3 regions of the Plantactinospora sonchi genome follow, and region 3 is predicted to be linked to each of the others. Evidence: riboswitches for the same ligand, from Rfam matches in the RefSeq annotation. Region 3 holds a riboswitch; each other region holds the start of a gene.
What was found. Region 3 has a riboswitch for thiamine pyrophosphate ahead of V1633_RS09210 (ECF transporter S component). Riboswitches for the same ligand answer to the same signal wherever they lie in the genome.

Region 1 (6,848 bases), on a different contig from region 3:
GGGAACCGCGCAACGCACGGTTGACGTACTCCTTGGCGAAGGTCACCGCCTCCGGCACCTCGTCACCGAGGGCGAGCCGGGCGGCGATCGCCGCCGAGAAGGAACAGCCGGTGCCGTGGGTGTTCCGGGTCGGCACCCACGGTCCACGCAGCAGCCGTACGCCGGTGCCGGTCCAGAGCGCGTCGACCGCGTTCTCCGGCTCGGAACCGGTCCCGGCCGCGTCGGCGTCGCCCCCCGTCACCACCACGTACCGGGTGCCCCGGTCGGCGAGCTGCCGGGCCGCCTCCGCCATCTCGTCCGGGGTACGGACCGGCCAGCCGAGCAGCGCCGAAGCCTCCGCCCGGTTCGGGGTCGCCACCAGGGCGTACGGCAGCAGCCGGGCGACCGCGTCGGCCGCGCCGAGCCGGTGTCCGCTGGTCGAGACCAGCACCGGGTCGACGACCAGGTTCGGCAGCAGCCCGTCCCGGGCGGCCTGCGCCACCGCCTCGGCGACCGCCGAGCCGCCGAGCATTCCGGTCTTCACCGCCAGCGGCGGCAGGTCCTCGACGACGGCGGTCAACTGTTCGGTCACCATCTCCGCCGACACCGGGGAGACGGCACGGACCGCCCGGGTGTTCTGGGCGGTGATCGCGGTCAGCACCGAGGTGCCGTACACCCGGAGGGCGGCGAAGACCTTCAGGTCCGCCTGGATGCCCGCGCCCGCACCGGAGTCCGAGCCGGCCACGGTCAGCGCCACCGGCGGCGTCACCGGACCCACCCGCCGACGCCGGCCGGTGCCGGGGTGGCGCCCGGAGTCCGGCCCGGGCCGGGGACGGTGGCCGCGCACAGGGCGCGGACCAGTGCCTCCGGGTCGTCGGCGCGCATCACCGCACCCATCACCGCCACCCCGGCCGCCCCGGCGGCCAGACACGCCGCGACCTGCCCGGCGGTGCCGACACCGCCGAGGGCGAGCACCGGCACCGGGGTACGGGCGACGAGTCGGGCGAGCCCGGCGGGCGCCAGCGGCGGTCCGTATCCGGGTTTGGACGGGGTGGCGTAGACCGGGGACAGCGTGACGTAGTCCTCTGTGGAGAGCCGCCCCAGCTCGGTCTCGTCGTGGCAGGAGCGGCCGACCAGGCGCAGCGTCGGCGGCGGGTACGGCCCGGCGGCGGTCAGGTGCACCGCGTCGCCGTCGAGCGGATCCGGCCCGGCCACCAGCAGTGTCCCGCCGACCGGGGTCAGGATCGCCCGCAACCGTTCGGCCAGGGCCAACCGCTCGGCGTGTGGCAGATCGCGCTCCCGCAGCAGCACCCAGCGCGCGCCGCCGCACACCGCGCCCCGGATCACCTCGGGAAGTGGCCGGCGCGCCTGCCTGCGGTCGGTCACCACCACGATCCCCGCTGGCGTACCCGTCGGGGCTCCGGTCCCGGTCACAGGTCGGGCCGTCCGTCGTCCGGGGTGGACGCCAGGGCGTGGAACCGGCGGGGGATCCGGCCGGCTCCGGCGGCCAGCCGGCCGGCCTCGACGGCGTACCGCATCGCGGTGGCCATCCGTACCGGGTCGGCGGCCCGGGTCACCGCACTGGCCAGCAGCACCCCGTCACAGCCGAGTTCCATCGCCAGCGCCGCGTCGGAGGCGGTGCCGATCCCGGCGTCCAGGATCACCGGCACGTCGACGGCCTGTCGGAGCAGCCGGATCTGGTGCGGGTTGCCGATGCCGAGCCCGGAGCCGATCGGCGCGCCGGCCGGCATCACCGCGGCGCAGCCGAGGTCGGCGAGCCGTCGGGCCAGCACCGGGTCGTCGGTGGTGTACGGCAGCACGGTGAACCCGTCGGCGACCAGTCGTTCGGCGGCGACGACCAGTTCGACCGCGTCCGGCAGCAGGGTGCGCTCGTCACCGATCACCTCGAGCTTCACCCACGAGGTGTCGAACGCCTCCCGGGCCAGGTGTGCCGTGGTCACCGCCTCGGCGGCGGTACGACAGCCGGCGGTGTTCGGCAGCAGCCGTACGCCGCACCGGGCGAGGACGTCGAGCAGTCCGCCGCCCATCGTCGCGCCGCTGTCGATCCGGCGCAGCGCGACGGTGACGAGTTCGGTGCCACTGGCCCGGATCGCCTGCTCCAGCGCGTACGGGCTGCTGGCTCCGCCGGTGCCGAGGATGAGTCGGGACCGGAACGTCTCGCCGCCGAGCCGGAACTCGTCGACGGCGGTTTCCCCGGGGGTCGCCACGGTGGTCATCGCGTTCACCCGCCCTGGGCCGCGGTCAGCACCTCGACCCGGTCCCCGTCCCGCAGCACCCGCGCCGGCCAGCCGGTACGCGGCACCACCTCGCCGTTCACCGCCACCGCCACGCCCCGGCTCTCCGGGGTCAGTTCGGTGACCAGGTCGGCCAGGGTCTTCTCGCCGGGCAGCCGGTGCCCGACTCCGTTCACGGTCAGTTCCATGGTTCCTCCCGGCTCGGGGACTACGCGGATTCGGGCCGCCCACCCGGCCCGACACCGACCTCCGGGTCGGACCGGACCGGGTCGGACCGGACCGGCTCGGCCCGGACAGGGTCCGGTGACCCGAAGCGGTCCGGGGCGAACGGGGCGAGCAGTGGATCGGTCACGCCGGTCGTCAGCAGGTCGGCGACCAGGTCGGCGGTGAGCGGGGTGAGCACGATGCCGTGCCGGTAGTGGCCGGCGGCCACCAGCACCTCCGGCCGGCCGGGCAGCGGGCCGATCAGCGGCGCGTTGTCCGGCGTGCCGGGGCGCAGTCCGGCCCGTGCCTCCACCAGGTGGTACTCGCCGAGTTCGGGCAGCAGTTCGGTGGCGGCGCGGAGCAGTTCCAGCACACCTGAGGCGGTGACGTCGAGGTCGGCGCGTTCTTCGACGGTGGCACCGACCACCACCTCACCGTCGAGGCGGGGTACCAGGTAGACGCCTCGACCGTCGACGTACCCGTCGATGACGTGCCGGAAGCCGGGCGCGGCACCGCCGGGCGCGCGCAGCCGGAGGACCTGCCCCTTCACCGGGCGGACCGGCAGACCGGTCAGTCCGGCCGTGCCGCAGCCGGCCGCGACCACCACCCGCGCCGCGGTCGCGGCCACCTCGTCGAGCGTGGTGACCGGTCGGGCCACCACCGTCACCCCGGCGGCGGCTACCGCGGCCCGCAGCGCCGCCACCAGCCGACGCGGATCCACCTGGTGGTCGCCGGCCGCGAACGCGCCGCCGCGCAACCGGGTCGCCAGCAGCGGCTCGCGGTCGCGCAGTTCCGCCGGCCGCAGCCGGGTGATCGGCAGGCCGAGTTCCCGCTGGTACGCCCAGAGCCGTTCCGCCTCGGCCAGGTCGTCGGAGGTGACCGCGACCGAGAGGGTGCCCTCGGTGCGGTAGCCCAGGTCGAGTCCGGTCCGGTCGGTCAACCCCGCGGCGAAGTCGGGCCACCGGGCGGCCGAGGCGACCAGCAGGCCGGTCAGCGCCCGCTCGCCGAAGTGTGCCTCGGAGACCGGGGCGAGCATGCCGGCGGCGACGTCGGCGGCACCCGAGCCGGGGTTCGGGTCGTAGACGGTGACCCGCATACCCCGTTCGGCGCACCGCCAGGCGGTGGCCAGCCCGACCGGGCCGGCGCCGATCACCGCTACGTCGGGACAGCCGCCGGTCAGCACGTCGCCACTCCGGCGGAGGGCGCGCTGGCGCCTCCACCGGGTGGCGAACTTCGGTCGATCTCGGCCGCGGCGGCGGCTTCCGGGGTGGGGTCGGCCGGCAGCGGCGCACGCAGCGCGGCGAGCAGTTCGGCGGTGGCCCGGGCCGGGTCGACGGCGACGGAGAGCGCGCCGACCACCGCCACGCCGTACGCCCCGGCGGCGCGCAACGCCGACACCTGGGCGGCGGTGATCCCGCCGATCGCGATCACCGGGACCGGCACCGCCGAGGCGACCCGGCGGATCCCGGCCGGGCCGATCGGATCCGGCAGTCCGTCCTTGGTCCGGGTGGCGTAACACGGGCCGACCCCGAGGTAACTGGCGCCGGCGTCGACCGCCGCCAGGCCGGTCTCCGGGTCACGGGCGGTCGCGCCGAGCACCGCCGTCGGGCCGAGCAGCCGGCGGGCGACGTCGACCGGCAGGTCACGGGCGCCGACGTGGGCGCCGACGGCGCCGACCGCGAGCGCCACGTGCAGCCGGTCGTTGACCAGGCAGGCCGCCCCGTACGCGTCGCACAGCGCGAGGATCTCCCGAGCCAGCTCGTACGCGGCCCGGTCGTCGGTGTTGTCCTCGACCCGGACCTGCACGGCCAGTTCGGGTCCGGCCACGGAGAGTGCCGCCCGGACCGTCGACAGTGGATCCCGACCGGGCCGGGTGTCGGTGATGAGATGGAGTCGAGCGAGAGATGACATGGCAACGCTCCTCCCTGCGCCGGCATTACCCGGATCAGGTTCGACGGTCGGGGGCTCCAGCCCCCCTCTCAGCCCGGTACACCGGGCTCCCGTGGGTCACTTGTCGGCGACGATACGCGCTTCGTAACGCTGACGTAAAGACCCGTGACCGATCGCACACGCACCGGCACGGATCGATCCGTCCTCCGCCCCCTGCTTCGCGCCACCCCCGGCTCCCGGTCGCCGCCGCCGACCATCGACCGCCGACGGTCGACCGCCGGTCGGACGCGCGAAAGATCGACTTGGACTGTCCTATCCGGTAAATCCGTTGCCGTTACGCAACCGTTACCGGAATTAACCTCGCGTCCGTATTCCGGTACCCCCGGTACTCGCCCTAATTTGTTCAACGACAAGGCAGAATCCGGCCGGTCGAAGCCTCGGCGGGCCACGATCGGCCCCGCACCCCGAGGCGGACCTTCGGCGAGCCGTACCCGGGATCCCCCGTTGTCCTCATCGGACGAAGGAGATCCTTCGTGGCAACCCCGCGCCGCGTCCGCGGCACCCCCACCACTGACCGGGCACCCGGCCACCGTCCTGGCACCCTCACCCGCTCCCTGCTCAGCACGGCCGCCGCAGTAGCCCTGACCAGCACGATGCTGGTCGGTACCCCGGCCACGGCCGCTCCGGTCGGCCAGCCACTCGCGGCACCCGCACCGGCACCCGCACCCGCCCCGGCGGAACCCTTCTCCGTGCTGGTCTTCTCCAAGACCGCGGGATTCCGGCACGACTCCATACCGGCCGGCATCGCCGCCATCCGACAGCTCGGCACCGAGCACGGCTTCACCGTCGACGCGACCGAGGACGCCGGCGCGTTCACCGAGCAGAACCTGGCCCGCTACCAGGCGGTCGTCTGGCTCTCCACCACCGGTGACGTACTCGACGCCGATCAGCAGACGGCGTTCGAACGGTACATCCAGGCCGGCGGCGGGTACGCCGGTGTGCACGCCGCCTCCGACACCGAGTACGACTGGCCCTGGTACGGCGACCTGGTCGGCGCGTACTTCGCGTCGCACCCGGCCAACCAGCAGGCCACCGTCAAGGTCGAGGACCACGCGCACGAGTCCACGAAGTCGTTGCCGGACACCTGGTCCCGGTACGACGAGTGGTACAACTTCCGGGACAACCCGCGTGCCGACGTACACGTGCTGGCCTCGCTGGACGAGACCAGCTACTCCCCCGGCTCCGGGGCGATGGGCCACGACCACCCGTTCGCCTGGTGCCAGGACTACGACGGCGGCCGGGCCTGGTACACGGCGGGTGGACACACCCAGCAGTCGTACGCCGAACCGGAGTTCCTGGCCCACCTGCTCGGCGGCATCCAGACCGCGGCCGGCGTGGTCGACGCCGACTGCAGCGCCTCGCTGAGCAGCAGCTTCGAGAAGGTGACGCTGGACAGCAACACCAGCAACCCGATGGAGCTGGACGTGGCACCGGACGGCCGGGTCTTCTACGTCGAGCGGGACGGCCGGGTCCAGATCGTCAAGCCGGACACCGGCACCACCGTCACCGCCATCGACCTCGACGTCTTCACCGGCAACGAGGACGGCCTGATCGGCATCCGGCTCGACCCCGACTTCGCCACCAACAAATGGGTGTACCTCTACTACGCGCCCAACGACGGCACCCCGCACAACTTCCTCTCCCGGTTCACCGTCGTCGGCGACACCCTCGACCCGGCCAGCGAGAAGGTCGTGCTGACCGTCACCACCCAGCGCAACACCTGCTGCCACGCGGGCGGCAGCATGGCGTTCGACAGCGCGGGCAACCTCTACCTGGCCACCGGGGACAACACCAACCCGTTCGAGTCGAACGGCTACAGCCCGCTCGACGAGCGGACCGGCCGGCAGGACTACGACGCCCAGCGCACCTCCGGCAACACCAACGACCTGCGTGGCAAGGTGATCCGGATCCACCCGGAGGACGACGGCACGTACACCGTCCCGGCCGGGAACCTGTTCCCGCCGGGCACGGAGAAGACCCGGCCGGAGATCTTCGCGATGGGCTTCCGGAACCCGTTCCGGATCGGCGTCGACCCCGGCACCGACACCCTGTACGTGGCGGACTACGGCCCGGACGCCGGCGCGGCGAACCCGGACCGCGGACCGGGCAACACGGTGGAGTGGAACATCGTCGGGCAGGCCGGCAACTACGGCTGGCCGTACTGCGTCGGCGCCAACGTCGCGTACCGGGAGTTCACCTTCCCGTCCGGGCCGGCCGGCCCGGCGTACGACTGTGCCGCGCCGGTGAACAACTCGCCGAACAACACCGGTCTGACCAACCTGCCGCCGGCGATCCCGGCCACCGTCGACTACGACTACAACGGCAACCCCGAGTTCCCCGAGCTGGGTGGCGGCGGGGCACCGATGGGCGGACCGGTCTACCGGTACGACCCGGAGAACCCCTCCGAGCGCAAGTGGCCGGCGTACTTCGACGGCAAGGCGATGTTCGGCGAGTGGAACC
Region 2 (6,848 bases), on a different contig from region 3:
GTCCGCATTCCTGCCGTTTCGGCATCCTCTGGACACAGGACCTTCCCGGGGCCCCTTTCCCGTCGTTGCACCGCCGCAGGGTGGTCCTGACCAACGAGGAGGCGCCGTATGGCTGCCAAGCGAAAGACCAGGAGTGGGCGGAAATCCGCCGCCGGCAGCAAGCCGTCCGGCAGGGAACTGGCCGGCAAGGAACTGACCGGCTCCGACGAGGGCACGGTGACGGCCGACAGTCCGACCGTTGACGGGTCGGAGCTGCCGGCCGTGGCGAGGCCCACCGCCGGCCGGCCGGTCGCGCCGACCACCGGACCGGTTCCCCGCGGCGGCGCGGGCTTCTCCGGGGTCGGACGCGGCCAGGGGGCGGGTTCGGCCCGCCGCTACGCCTTCCGGCGTAGCTGACCCCGGACAGCACGGACCTGCCCGGGAGGCCGGCACCGGATCGGTGCCGGCCTCCCGGGTCAGCCAGGTCGGATGACGGTCCGGACCGGACGTCCGGTGTCTGGCACAGCCTGGGGATGATGTCCCACATGGACGAGATCCGTGATCTGGTGGCGGCGCATCTGCCCGGGTACGTGCCCCGGACGGTCGTCCTGCTGGGCGAGGGCGCCGACAACGTCGCGTACGAGGTCAACGACGAGTTGGTCGTGCGGCTCGTCAGGAGGGCCGAGGACGCCGCCGAGGTGGCGCGGGAGGCGCGGCTGTTGACCGCCGTCGCCGGGGTCTCCCCGCTGCCCGTACCGGTGCCGGCGTTCGCCGTCCCCGAGTTGGGCTGCCTGGCCTACGTGAAACTGCGTGGTCGTCCGCTGCTTGAGCTTTCGCCGTCGTGGCGCTCGGCGCATCGGGAGTCGGTCGGCGCCATGGTCGGAGAACTCCTCGCCGCGCTCCATACGACCGGCACCGAACGACTCGCGGCGGTGGCCGTGCCGGACGACTCACCGCCGGAAGAGTGGCTGGCGGAGGCGGGCGACCACTACGAGGCGGTGTCGGCGCGGGTGCCGGAGATCCACCGTGCCGCCATCGAGGCGTTCGTGGCCACCGCACCGCCGTCCGGCGGGTACCCCCTGGTCTTCTCCCACAACGACCTGGGCATCGAGCATCTGCTCGTCGATCCCGTGCACGGCACGGTGACCGGCGTCATCGACTGGGGCGACGCGGCGTTCGTCGACCCGGCCTACGACTTCGGTCTGCTCTACCGCGACCTCGGTCCGGTCGCGCTGGACGCGGCCCTGTGCCGCTACCATGCCGATGACGCGGCGCTACGGCAGCGCGCTGTCTTCTACGCCCGGTGTTCGGTTATCGAGGACCTCGCGTACGGGCTGGAGACCGACGACCTCCGCTACGTCGACAAGTCGCTGGCCGCGCTCGACTGGTTGTTCCGGTGAGCCGTGACGGCTCGCCGGCGGTCTGCCACGGGCTCAGCCGATCAGCGGCCGGTACGTGCCGAGTACCACGCTGGTCGCGAGGATGGCTGCGGCGAGTACCACCGCCCCGACGACCAGGACGGTGTCCGCCCCGGTGAAGTGTTGTCGCCGGGCCGACGTACGCGGGACGCCGGAGTCGAAGCCGCGGGCGTCCATCGCGGTGGCCAACCGGGTGCCCCGCCGGATCGCCCCGACCAGCAGCGTGAACGCCGTCGAGCCGAAGAGCCGCAGCCGGGCCAGCGGGTTGCGCCCGGCGTCCACGCCCCGGGCCCGCCGGGCCATGCTGATCATCCGCCATTCCATCCCGAGCAGCGGCACCAGCCGGAACGCGGCCAGGGCGCCGATCGCGAACCTCGGTGGGGCCTTGGCGTTCTGCACCAGCGCGTCGGCGAGATCGGTCGGGTCGGTGGTGGCGAAGACCAGTACCCCGGGCAGCGCGACCGCGATCACCCGCAGCGCCAGCCCCAGGCCGGTACCGAGCACCCCGGTGGTGACCAGCAGCGGACCGGCGGAGACGAGGACGTCACCGGTCCGCTCGGCGGCGAAGAGCAGCATCGTGACCAGGACGCCGAGCGCGCTGAACAGCAGTGGCCAGGCACGTCGGGCAAGCAGTCGGTAGGAGACGCCGAACAGCGGCGCGGCCAGCAGTTCCACCGCGATGGCCAGGGACGGGACGAGCGGGTCGAGGGTGGCGAGCAGCGGCACCGAGAAGAGCAGCGCGGCGGCGAGCTTCGCCACCGGGTTACGTCGGGCCAGCGGCGCGGCGGGCGCGGTGACCATCGGGTACGGGATCATCCCGACACCGGCCGCGGATCGTCCGTCGGCACCGTCGGTGCCGGATCGCCGTCCCTGCGCACCGTCGGCGCGGCGGTTGGCGCCGCATCAGCACCGAGCCGCCACGTCCGGTCGGCCAGGGCGGTGACAAAGTCCGCGTCGTGGGTGACCGCGACGACGCCGTGCCCGGTGTCGCGCAGCCCGGCGAGCAGCTCGACCAGCTCCAGCCAGGTCCGCCGGTCCTGGCCGAACGTCGGCTCGTCCAGGATCAGCAGCCGGGGCGCGGTGGCCAGCGCGGTCGCCACGCTGAGCCGCCGCGCCTGCCCACCGGAGAGGGTGTACGGGTTGGCGGCGGCCAACTGGTCCAGCCGGAGCCGGGAGAGCAACTCGTCCACGGTGGACGACACCTCGGCCTCGGAACGGCCGGCCCGACGTGGGCCGAGCGCCAGTTCCGCCCGTACCGTGCCGGTGACGAACTGGTGCTCCGGATCCTGGAAGACCGAACCGATCCGTTGCGCCAGCACCGGTGCCCGCCAGCGGTGCGGTGGGCTGTCCGCGTACCGGCCGGCGAGTGCCGGGGTCGCCCGGAGGGTGCCGGTGCCGGGCTTGAGCAGACCGCCGAGGAGCAGGGCGAGGGTCGACTTGCCGGCGCCGTTCGGTCCGAGCACGGCGAGCGCCTCGCCGGCGCGTACGGTCAGGTCGGCCGGGGCCAGCCGCGGTGGCAGGCCGAGCCGCTCGGCGGTGAGCAGCACCTCCCCGGCCGGGGAGGTGGACCGGCGGGGCGCCGGCGGCGGACCGGGCACCCAGACCCCGGCGGCGGCCAGCTCGGCCCCGTGCGTCGCGAACACCTCGGCCGGCGGCCCGTCGGCCCGGACCCCGCCACCCGGTTCCAGCACGACGACCCGGTCGACCAGCGGCAGCGCCTCCGCCACCCGGTGCTCGACCAGGATCAGCGTGGTGTCGGCGTCCAGTGCGGCGCCGATCGCGCCTCGGACCAGGGCGGCGCCCGCCGGATCCAGGTTGGCGGTCGGCTCGTCGAGCAGCAGCAGTCCCGGGCGCAGGGCGAGCACCCCGGCCAGGGCGAGCCGTTGCTGCTCACCGCCGGAGAGTGCGCTGGTGGACCGGTCCGGCCGGTACGGGAAGCCGACCCGGTCCAGGGCCTCGGCGACCCGGGGCCAGATCTCCGCCGCCGGAACTCCCCGGTTCTCCAGGCCGAACGCCACGTCGTCACCGGCCCGGGCCATCACCAGTTGGGTCTGCGGGTCCTGGAAGACGACGCCGACCCGCTCCCGGGCCTTGCGCGGGTCCAGCCCGTCGATCTCGACGCTGCCGGCCTGCTCACCGGAGTCCTCGGCGAGCAGGCCGGCGAGTGCCGCCAGCAGGGTGCTCTTGCCGGCCCCGGAGGCCCCGAGCAGCAGGACCCGCTCACCGTGCTCGATCCGCAGGTCGACGTCACGGACCGCCCAGGCCCGGCGTCCGGCGTGCCGCCAGCCGAAGCCGCGCAGCTCGACCGCGCTCACCGTGACACCGTCCGCTCCGTCATCGGGTGGCCCTGCTCAGACCGGGGCCCGGTCCCGGCCGGCCGGGAAACGGTCCAGTACGCCGGTCTGGGCCAACGCCCGGGTCAGCGCCCAGCCGCCGACGCCGGCGATGATCGCCGAGCTGACCACGGTGATGACAAAGACCGGCAGCCGGAACGAGGCGAAGTCGCTCTCCGAGTAGTAGCGGATCTGGTCGAAGATCGCGGCGGCGAGCCCGGCCAGGGCGCCGGAGAGCACCGCGACCGGCAGCCGGAACAGGCGGTAGCCGAAGGCCAGGAAGGCCAGTTCGGCGCCGACACCCTGGAAGAGGCCCTGGAGGACGGCCATCGTGCCCCACTGGCTGCCGAGCATCACCGAGACGAACGCGGCGAGGAACTCGCAGTACAGAGCCGCGCCCGGCTTGCGGATCACCAGGCCGCCGAGCACCCCCGGCACCAGCCAGACGCCGTAGATGACCGCCTGGGCCGGCGGAAAGAAGGTGAAGGCGCCCTCGGTGGCGCCCCAGACCAGGTTCCAGGCCCAGAAGATGACGCCGAAGGCGACCGCGATGACCGAGGCGACGACGATGTCGACGGTCCGCCATCCGGTGCTGCCGGACTCTTTCATGGGTGATGCCTCCCAGTCGCTTGGCGATCCAGGGGCGGAACGCACGCCACGGTCCGGGTGGGCCCGGACCGTGGCGTGGCTGGAGACTCGACCGAACTCCCTGCGCTGGCATTACCCAGATCAGGTTCGAGGGTCTGCGGGCGTGTCTGCCCGCACTCTCAGCGCTGCGCGCTCCCCTGTCGGATGTGCAGTTGTTTCGCGAACGCTAGCACCGGATCCGTCCGCGCCGATAGCCACGACTAGGGTCGGGTCATGCGGATCACCGTCCGGGACCTGACCTTCGACCTGCACACCGGTGGCCCGGCGGACGGCGAGCCCGTCCTGCTGCTGCACGGTTTCCCCCAGCGTGGCGCGCAATGGGACGACCTGCTGCCGGCCCTGCACGCGGCGGGGCTGCGCAGCCTCGTCCTGGACCAGCGGGGCTACTCGCCGCAGGCGCGGCCGACCGAGGTCGCGGCGTACCAGCTGACCGAACTGGTCGCCGACGCGGTGGCGGTGCTCGACGCGCTCGACCTGCCCGCGGCGCACGTGGTGGGGCACGACTGGGGTGCGGCGGTCGCCTGGCGGCTCGCCGCCGACCACCAGGACCGGGTCCGTACCCTGACCGCGGTCTCCGTACCGCATCCGACCGCCTTCGCACGGGCGATCGCGGAGGACCCGGACCAGCGGTCCCGCTCGGCGTACATGCAGCTCTTCCGGGAGACCGGCAAGGCCGAGCACGTCCTGCTCGCCGACGGGGCGGCGGTGCTGCGTCGGGTGCTCAGCGGCCTGCCCGAGGACCGGATCGACCGGTACGTCGCGCCGCTGCGCGAGCCCGGTGCGCTGACCGCCGCGTTGAACTGGTACCGGGCGATGTCGACGGAGGGCCTGGCCAAGACCGGGCCGGTGGTGGTGCCGACCACGTTCGTCTGGGGCGACGCCGACGTGGCGGTGGGTCCGGTCGCGGCCCGGAACTGCGCCGACCACGTCACCGGCGACTACCGCTTCGTACCGCTGGCCGGGATCGGGCACTGGGTACCGGAGGAGGCGACGGAGGCGCTCGCCGACGCCGTACTGTCCCGGATACTCGGCACACGGTGAGCCCTCGGGGGCCGGGCATGGCATCGTCGACACGGACCGCATGATCGACAGTGGGGCGAAGGGACGTGGACAGGTGACACTGAGCGCGGAGGGCTACCTGGAGGTCGTGACCGGGCTGATGACCCGGGTGGCGGCGGGGCAGCGGGACAACGTACGCCGGGCGGCCGACCTGGTCACCACGGCGCTCCGGGCCGGCGGCGTGGTGCACGCGTTCGGCACCGGCCACTCGGAGGCGCTCTCGATGGAGATCGCCGGCCGGGCCGGTGGACTGGTCCCGACGAACCGGATCGCCCTGCGTGACCTGGTGCTGTACGGCGGTGCGCCGGCGGACATCCTCGGCCCGACCCTCGAACGTGACCCCACGGTGGCCCGTCGGCTGCTGGAACTGGCTCCGGTCCAGCCGCCGGACATCTTCGTGATCGCCTCCAACTCGGGCGTGAACGGCACGATCGTCGAGTTCGCCGCCCTGGTGAAGGAGCGTGGACACGCGCTGATCGCGATCACCTCGGCGGAGCACTCGGCCGGCGTACCGTCCCGGCATCCCTCCGGGCGCAGGCTCGGTGACCTGGCCGACGTGGTGCTGGACAACGGTGCCCCGTACGGCGACGCGACGTTGCCGCTGCCCGGTGGCGGCGCGGTCGGCGCCGTCTCGTCGATCACCGCCGCGCTGCTCGCCCAGCAGATCACCGTCGAGGTGGTGGCCCGGCTGATCGAGGCGGGGGAGACACCACCGGTCTACCTGTCGGCCAACATCCCTACCGGCGACGAGCACAACAAGGTGCTGGAGGCCCGGTACGCGGGCCGGATCCGGCGCGGCTCCTGACCGGTGGAGCCCGAGGTCGGGGACGGGGTGGGGCCCGAACCCGAGGTAGCGAACCCGTCTGTCGTGATCCGGCCGGCGGCCGTCGGCCGGATCGGGCGCGGCAGGGGCGCCACCTGAACCGGAATCGATGGCGACGTCGGGACGTCCGGGCCGAAGCATGACGAACCGGACTCGCGTTTCGGGTACGTCGATGCGGGGCACACTGCTCCGCACTCGATTCCGACGAACGGGTGTGGCGGTGGCAGCGGAGGTGGCTGGGTGAGTGTCGAGACCGAGAAGCAGCGCTGGCAGCGCAACTTCACCGACCTGCTCCAGGAGCTGCGGGTGGCGCAGACCGGTGTCCAGATCCTTTTCGCGTTTCTGCTCACCCTGCCGTTCAGCAACGGTTTTCCCCGGGCCACCGAGTTCCAGAAGGACACGTACATCGTCGCGTTGATCGCCGCGGCCGCCGCGACCGCGTTGATCATCTCTCCGGTCGCGTTCCACCGGGCGCTTTTCCGGCAGGGGCGCAAGCCGGAGCTGGTCCGGTTCGCCCATGCCGTGGCAACCGGTGGTCTGGCCTTCATGTTGATCGCGATGGTCAGCTCGGTGCTGCTGATCACGGAC
Region 3 (6,848 bases):
CGAGAAGGGTAGCTACCGCGCCACCCTGACGATCACCGCGCTGAGCAGCTGACGCGGACCTGTTCCACCCGGTGGGGGGGGGGGGGGGGGGGGGGGGGCCCCCCCCCCCCCCCCCCCCCCCCCCCCCCCACCCCACCCCCCCCCCCCCCCGGCCCCCCCCCCCCCCCCCCCCGCCCCGCGGGCGGGGGGGGGGGGGGCGGGCGCCCCCCCCCCCCCCCCCGGGTCAGCCAGGTCGGATGACGGTCCGGACCGGACGTCCGGTGTCTGGCACAGCCTGGGGATGATGTCCCACATGGACGAGATCCGTGATCTGGTGGCGGCGCATCTGCCCGGGTACGTGCCCCGGACGGTCGTCCTGCTGGGCGAGGGCGCCGACAACGTCGCGTACGAGGTCAACGACGAGTTGGTCGTGCGGCTCGTCAGGAGGGCCGAGGACGCCGCCGAGGTGGCGCGGGAGGCGCGGCTGTTGACCGCCGTCGCCGGGGTCTCCCCGCTGCCCGTACCGGTGCCGGCGTTCGCCGTCCCCGAGTTGGGCTGCCTGGCCTACGTGAAACTGCGTGGTCGTCCGCTGCTTGAGCTTTCGCCGTCGTGGCGCTCGGCGCATCGGGAGTCGGTCGGCGCCATGGTCGGAGAACTCCTCGCCGCGCTCCATACGACCGGCACCGAACGACTCGCGGCGGTGGCCGTGCCGGACGACTCACCGCCGGAAGAGTGGCTGGCGGAGGCGGGCGACCACTACGAGGCGGTGTCGGCGCGGGTGCCGGAGATCCACCGTGCCGCCATCGAGGCGTTCGTGGCCACCGCACCGCCGTCCGGCGGGTACCCCCTGGTCTTCTCCCACAACGACCTGGGCATCGAGCATCTGCTCGTCGATCCCGTGCACGGCACGGTGACCGGCGTCATCGACTGGGGCGACGCGGCGTTCGTCGACCCGGCCTACGACTTCGGTCTGCTCTACCGCGACCTCGGTCCGGTCGCGCTGGACGCGGCCCTGTGCCGCTACCATGCCGATGACGCGGCGCTACGGCAGCGCGCTGTCTTCTACGCCCGGTGTTCGGTTATCGAGGACCTCGCGTACGGGCTGGAGACCGACGACCTCCGCTACGTCGACAAGTCGCTGGCCGCGCTCGACTGGTTGTTCCGGTGAGCCGTGACGGCTCGCCGGCGGTCTGCCACGGGCTCAGCCGATCAGCGGCCGGTACGTGCCGAGTACCACGCTGGTCGCGAGGATGGCTGCGGCGAGTACCACCGCCCCGACGACCAGGACGGTGTCCGCCCCGGTGAAGTGTTGTCGCCGGGCCGACGTACGCGGGACGCCGGAGTCGAAGCCGCGGGCGTCCATCGCGGTGGCCAACCGGGTGCCCCGCCGGATCGCCCCGACCAGCAGCGTGAACGCCGTCGAGCCGAAGAGCCGCAGCCGGGCCAGCGGGTTGCGCCCGGCGTCCACGCCCCGGGCCCGCCGGGCCATGCTGATCATCCGCCATTCCATCCCGAGCAGCGGCACCAGCCGGAACGCGGCCAGGGCGCCGATCGCGAACCTCGGTGGGGCCTTGGCGTTCTGCACCAGCGCGTCGGCGAGATCGGTCGGGTCGGTGGTGGCGAAGACCAGTACCCCGGGCAGCGCGACCGCGATCACCCGCAGCGCCAGCCCCAGGCCGGTACCGAGCACCCCGGTGGTGACCAGCAGCGGACCGGCGGAGACGAGGACGTCACCGGTCCGCTCGGCGGCGAAGAGCAGCATCGTGACCAGGACGCCGAGCGCGCTGAACAGCAGTGGCCAGGCACGTCGGGCAAGCAGTCGGTAGGAGACGCCGAACAGCGGCGCGGCCAGCAGTTCCACCGCGATGGCCAGGGACGGGACGAGCGGGTCGAGGGTGGCGAGCAGCGGCACCGAGAAGAGCAGCGCGGCGGCGAGCTTCGCCACCGGGTTACGTCGGGCCAGCGGCGCGGCGGGCGCGGTGACCATCGGGTACGGGATCATCCCGACACCGGCCGCGGATCGTCCGTCGGCACCGTCGGTGCCGGATCGCCGTCCCTGCGCACCGTCGGCGCGGCGGTTGGCGCCGCATCAGCACCGAGCCGCCACGTCCGGTCGGCCAGGGCGGTGACAAAGTCCGCGTCGTGGGTGACCGCGACGACGCCGTGCCCGGTGTCGCGCAGCCCGGCGAGCAGCTCGACCAGCTCCAGCCAGGTCCGCCGGTCCTGGCCGAACGTCGGCTCGTCCAGGATCAGCAGCCGGGGCGCGGTGGCCAGCGCGGTCGCCACGCTGAGCCGCCGCGCCTGCCCACCGGAGAGGGTGTACGGGTTGGCGGCGGCCAACTGGTCCAGCCGGAGCCGGGAGAGCAACTCGTCCACGGTGGACGACACCTCGGCCTCGGAACGGCCGGCCCGACGTGGGCCGAGCGCCAGTTCCGCCCGTACCGTGCCGGTGACGAACTGGTGCTCCGGATCCTGGAAGACCGAACCGATCCGTTGCGCCAGCACCGGTGCCCGCCAGCGGTGCGGTGGGCTGTCCGCGTACCGGCCGGCGAGTGCCGGGGTCGCCCGGAGGGTGCCGGTGCCGGGCTTGAGCAGACCGCCGAGGAGCAGGGCGAGGGTCGACTTGCCGGCGCCGTTCGGTCCGAGCACGGCGAGCGCCTCGCCGGCGCGTACGGTCAGGTCGGCCGGGGCCAGCCGCGGTGGCAGGCCGAGCCGCTCGGCGGTGAGCAGCACCTCCCCGGCCGGGGAGGTGGACCGGCGGGGCGCCGGCGGCGGACCGGGCACCCAGACCCCGGCGGCGGCCAGCTCGGCCCCGTGCGTCGCGAACACCTCGGCCGGCGGCCCGTCGGCCCGGACCCCGCCACCCGGTTCCAGCACGACGACCCGGTCGACCAGCGGCAGCGCCTCCGCCACCCGGTGCTCGACCAGGATCAGCGTGGTGTCGGCGTCCAGTGCGGCGCCGATCGCGCCTCGGACCAGGGCGGCGCCCGCCGGATCCAGGTTGGCGGTCGGCTCGTCGAGCAGCAGCAGTCCCGGGCGCAGGGCGAGCACCCCGGCCAGGGCGAGCCGTTGCTGCTCACCGCCGGAGAGTGCGCTGGTGGACCGGTCCGGCCGGTACGGGAAGCCGACCCGGTCCAGGGCCTCGGCGACCCGGGGCCAGATCTCCGCCGCCGGAACTCCCCGGTTCTCCAGGCCGAACGCCACGTCGTCACCGGCCCGGGCCATCACCAGTTGGGTCTGCGGGTCCTGGAAGACGACGCCGACCCGCTCCCGGGCCTTGCGCGGGTCCAGCCCGTCGATCTCGACGCTGCCGGCCTGCTCACCGGAGTCCTCGGCGAGCAGGCCGGCGAGTGCCGCCAGCAGGGTGCTCTTGCCGGCCCCGGAGGCCCCGAGCAGCAGGACCCGCTCACCGTGCTCGATCCGCAGGTCGACGTCACGGACCGCCCAGGCCCGGCGTCCGGCGTGCCGCCAGCCGAAGCCGCGCAGCTCGACCGCGCTCACCGTGACACCGTCCGCTCCGTCATCGGGTGGCCCTGCTCAGACCGGGGCCCGGTCCCGGCCGGCCGGGAAACGGTCCAGTACGCCGGTCTGGGCCAACGCCCGGGTCAGCGCCCAGCCGCCGACGCCGGCGATGATCGCCGAGCTGACCACGGTGATGACAAAGACCGGCAGCCGGAACGAGGCGAAGTCGCTCTCCGAGTAGTAGCGGATCTGGTCGAAGATCGCGGCGGCGAGCCCGGCCAGGGCGCCGGAGAGCACCGCGACCGGCAGCCGGAACAGGCGGTAGCCGAAGGCCAGGAAGGCCAGTTCGGCGCCGACACCCTGGAAGAGGCCCTGGAGGACGGCCATCGTGCCCCACTGGCTGCCGAGCATCACCGAGACGAACGCGGCGAGGAACTCGCAGTACAGAGCCGCGCCCGGCTTGCGGATCACCAGGCCGCCGAGCACCCCCGGCACCAGCCAGACGCCGTAGATGACCGCCTGGGCCGGCGGAAAGAAGGTGAAGGCGCCCTCGGTGGCGCCCCAGACCAGGTTCCAGGCCCAGAAGATGACGCCGAAGGCGACCGCGATGACCGAGGCGACGACGATGTCGACGGTCCGCCATCCGGTGCTGCCGGACTCTTTCATGGGTGATGCCTCCCAGTCGCTTGGCGATCCAGGGGCGGAACGCACGCCACGGTCCGGGTGGGCCCGGACCGTGGCGTGGCTGGAGACTCGACCGAACTCCCTGCGCTGGCATTACCCAGATCAGGTTCGAGGGTCTGCGGGCGTGTCTGCCCGCACTCTCAGCGCTGCGCGCTCCCCTGTCGGATGTGCAGTTGTTTCGCGAACGCTAGCACCGGATCCGTCCGCGCCGATAGCCACGACTAGGGTCGGGTCATGCGGATCACCGTCCGGGACCTGACCTTCGACCTGCACACCGGTGGCCCGGCGGACGGCGAGCCCGTCCTGCTGCTGCACGGTTTCCCCCAGCGTGGCGCGCAATGGGACGACCTGCTGCCGGCCCTGCACGCGGCGGGGCTGCGCAGCCTCGTCCTGGACCAGCGGGGCTACTCGCCGCAGGCGCGGCCGACCGAGGTCGCGGCGTACCAGCTGACCGAACTGGTCGCCGACGCGGTGGCGGTGCTCGACGCGCTCGACCTGCCCGCGGCGCACGTGGTGGGGCACGACTGGGGTGCGGCGGTCGCCTGGCGGCTCGCCGCCGACCACCAGGACCGGGTCCGTACCCTGACCGCGGTCTCCGTACCGCATCCGACCGCCTTCGCACGGGCGATCGCGGAGGACCCGGACCAGCGGTCCCGCTCGGCGTACATGCAGCTCTTCCGGGAGACCGGCAAGGCCGAGCACGTCCTGCTCGCCGACGGGGCGGCGGTGCTGCGTCGGGTGCTCAGCGGCCTGCCCGAGGACCGGATCGACCGGTACGTCGCGCCGCTGCGCGAGCCCGGTGCGCTGACCGCCGCGTTGAACTGGTACCGGGCGATGTCGACGGAGGGCCTGGCCAAGACCGGGCCGGTGGTGGTGCCGACCACGTTCGTCTGGGGCGACGCCGACGTGGCGGTGGGTCCGGTCGCGGCCCGGAACTGCGCCGACCACGTCACCGGCGACTACCGCTTCGTACCGCTGGCCGGGATCGGGCACTGGGTACCGGAGGAGGCGACGGAGGCGCTCGCCGACGCCGTACTGTCCCGGATACTCGGCACACGGTGAGCCCTCGGGGGCCGGGCATGGCATCGTCGACACGGACCGCATGATCGACAGTGGGGCGAAGGGACGTGGACAGGTGACACTGAGCGCGGAGGGCTACCTGGAGGTCGTGACCGGGCTGATGACCCGGGTGGCGGCGGGGCAGCGGGACAACGTACGCCGGGCGGCCGACCTGGTCACCACGGCGCTCCGGGCCGGCGGCGTGGTGCACGCGTTCGGCACCGGCCACTCGGAGGCGCTCTCGATGGAGATCGCCGGCCGGGCCGGTGGACTGGTCCCGACGAACCGGATCGCCCTGCGTGACCTGGTGCTGTACGGCGGTGCGCCGGCGGACATCCTCGGCCCGACCCTCGAACGTGACCCCACGGTGGCCCGTCGGCTGCTGGAACTGGCTCCGGTCCAGCCGCCGGACATCTTCGTGATCGCCTCCAACTCGGGCGTGAACGGCACGATCGTCGAGTTCGCCGCCCTGGTGAAGGAGCGTGGACACGCGCTGATCGCGATCACCTCGGCGGAGCACTCGGCCGGCGTACCGTCCCGGCATCCCTCCGGGCGCAGGCTCGGTGACCTGGCCGACGTGGTGCTGGACAACGGTGCCCCGTACGGCGACGCGACGTTGCCGCTGCCCGGTGGCGGCGCGGTCGGCGCCGTCTCGTCGATCACCGCCGCGCTGCTCGCCCAGCAGATCACCGTCGAGGTGGTGGCCCGGCTGATCGAGGCGGGGGAGACACCACCGGTCTACCTGTCGGCCAACATCCCTACCGGCGACGAGCACAACAAGGTGCTGGAGGCCCGGTACGCGGGCCGGATCCGGCGCGGCTCCTGACCGGTGGAGCCCGAGGTCGGGGACGGGGTGGGGCCCGAACCCGAGGTAGCGAACCCGTCTGTCGTGATCCGGCCGGCGGCCGTCGGCCGGATCGGGCGCGGCAGGGGCGCCACCTGAACCGGAATCGATGGCGACGTCGGGACGTCCGGGCCGAAGCATGACGAACCGGACTCGCGTTTCGGGTACGTCGATGCGGGGCACACTGCTCCGCACTCGATTCCGACGAACGGGTGTGGCGGTGGCAGCGGAGGTGGCTGGGTGAGTGTCGAGACCGAGAAGCAGCGCTGGCAGCGCAACTTCACCGACCTGCTCCAGGAGCTGCGGGTGGCGCAGACCGGTGTCCAGATCCTTTTCGCGTTTCTGCTCACCCTGCCGTTCAGCAACGGTTTTCCCCGGGCCACCGAGTTCCAGAAGGACACGTACATCGTCGCGTTGATCGCCGCGGCCGCCGCGACCGCGTTGATCATCTCTCCGGTCGCGTTCCACCGGGCGCTTTTCCGGCAGGGGCGCAAGCCGGAGCTGGTCCGGTTCGCCCATGCCGTGGCAACCGGTGGTCTGGCCTTCATGTTGATCGCGATGGTCAGCTCGGTGCTGCTGATCACGGACTTCGTCCTGCCCCGAGGGGTGGCGCTGGTGCTCAGTGGGCTGACCGGCGCATGGTTCCTGACCTTCTGGGTCGGGCTGCCGTGGCTGCGTCGGAACTGGGGTGAGCCCGACGACGAGGAGGGCGAGGGCGAGTTTCCCGACCGGGACGAGGTGGTCGGGGCCTGAGAACGGCTCGCGGCGCCCCGTGGTCCACCCCGCCCGTCGGCGCGTCGCGACCGGTTCCGCCCGCCAA

Region 1: linked by a shared signal. The riboswitch ahead of thiE (thiamine phosphate synthase) and the one ahead of V1633_RS09210 (ECF transporter S component) in region 3 are both predicted to bind thiamine pyrophosphate.
Region 2: linked by a shared signal. The riboswitch ahead of V1633_RS33475 (ECF transporter S component) and the one ahead of V1633_RS09210 (ECF transporter S component) in region 3 are both predicted to bind thiamine pyrophosphate.

The regions. Positions count from the first base shown of each region.
Region 1 covers NZ_JAZGQK010000015.1:46,151-52,998, reverse strand. The annotation lists gene thiD (bifunctional hydroxymethylpyrimidine kinase/phosphomethylpyrimidine kinase) at 1-748, opposite strand, end outside; gene V1633_RS18150 (thiamine phosphate synthase) at 745-1,413, opposite strand; gene V1633_RS18145 (thiazole synthase) at 1,410-2,216, opposite strand; gene thiS (sulfur carrier protein ThiS) at 2,222-2,422, opposite strand; gene thiO (glycine oxidase ThiO) at 2,443-3,621, opposite strand; partial or broken gene thiE (thiamine phosphate synthase) at 3,732-4,349, opposite strand; TPP riboswitch at 4,344-4,452, opposite strand; gene V1633_RS18125 (ThuA domain-containing protein) at 4,982-6,848, shown strand, end outside.
Region 2 covers NZ_JAZGQK010000037.1:35,330-42,177, reverse strand. The annotation lists gene V1633_RS33495 (hypothetical protein) at 109-396, shown strand; gene V1633_RS33490 (phosphotransferase family protein) at 525-1,379, shown strand; gene V1633_RS33485 (energy-coupling factor transporter transmembrane component T family protein) at 1,413-2,213, opposite strand; gene V1633_RS33480 (ABC transporter ATP-binding protein) at 2,210-3,712, opposite strand; gene V1633_RS33475 (ECF transporter S component) at 3,749-4,339, opposite strand; TPP riboswitch at 4,419-4,527, opposite strand; gene V1633_RS33470 (alpha/beta fold hydrolase) at 4,592-5,419, shown strand; gene V1633_RS33465 (SIS domain-containing protein) at 5,493-6,242, shown strand; gene V1633_RS33460 (DUF6328 family protein) at 6,501-6,848, shown strand, end outside.
Region 3 covers NZ_JAZGQK010000006.1:600,793-607,640, forward strand. The annotation lists gene V1633_RS09190 (metallophosphoesterase family protein) at 1-52, shown strand, start outside; gene V1633_RS09195 (phosphotransferase family protein) at 293-1,147, shown strand; gene V1633_RS09200 (energy-coupling factor transporter transmembrane component T family protein) at 1,181-1,981, opposite strand; gene V1633_RS09205 (ABC transporter ATP-binding protein) at 1,978-3,480, opposite strand; gene V1633_RS09210 (ECF transporter S component) at 3,517-4,107, opposite strand; TPP riboswitch at 4,187-4,295, opposite strand; gene V1633_RS09215 (alpha/beta fold hydrolase) at 4,360-5,187, shown strand; gene V1633_RS09220 (SIS domain-containing protein) at 5,261-6,010, shown strand; gene V1633_RS09225 (DUF6328 family protein) at 6,269-6,781, shown strand.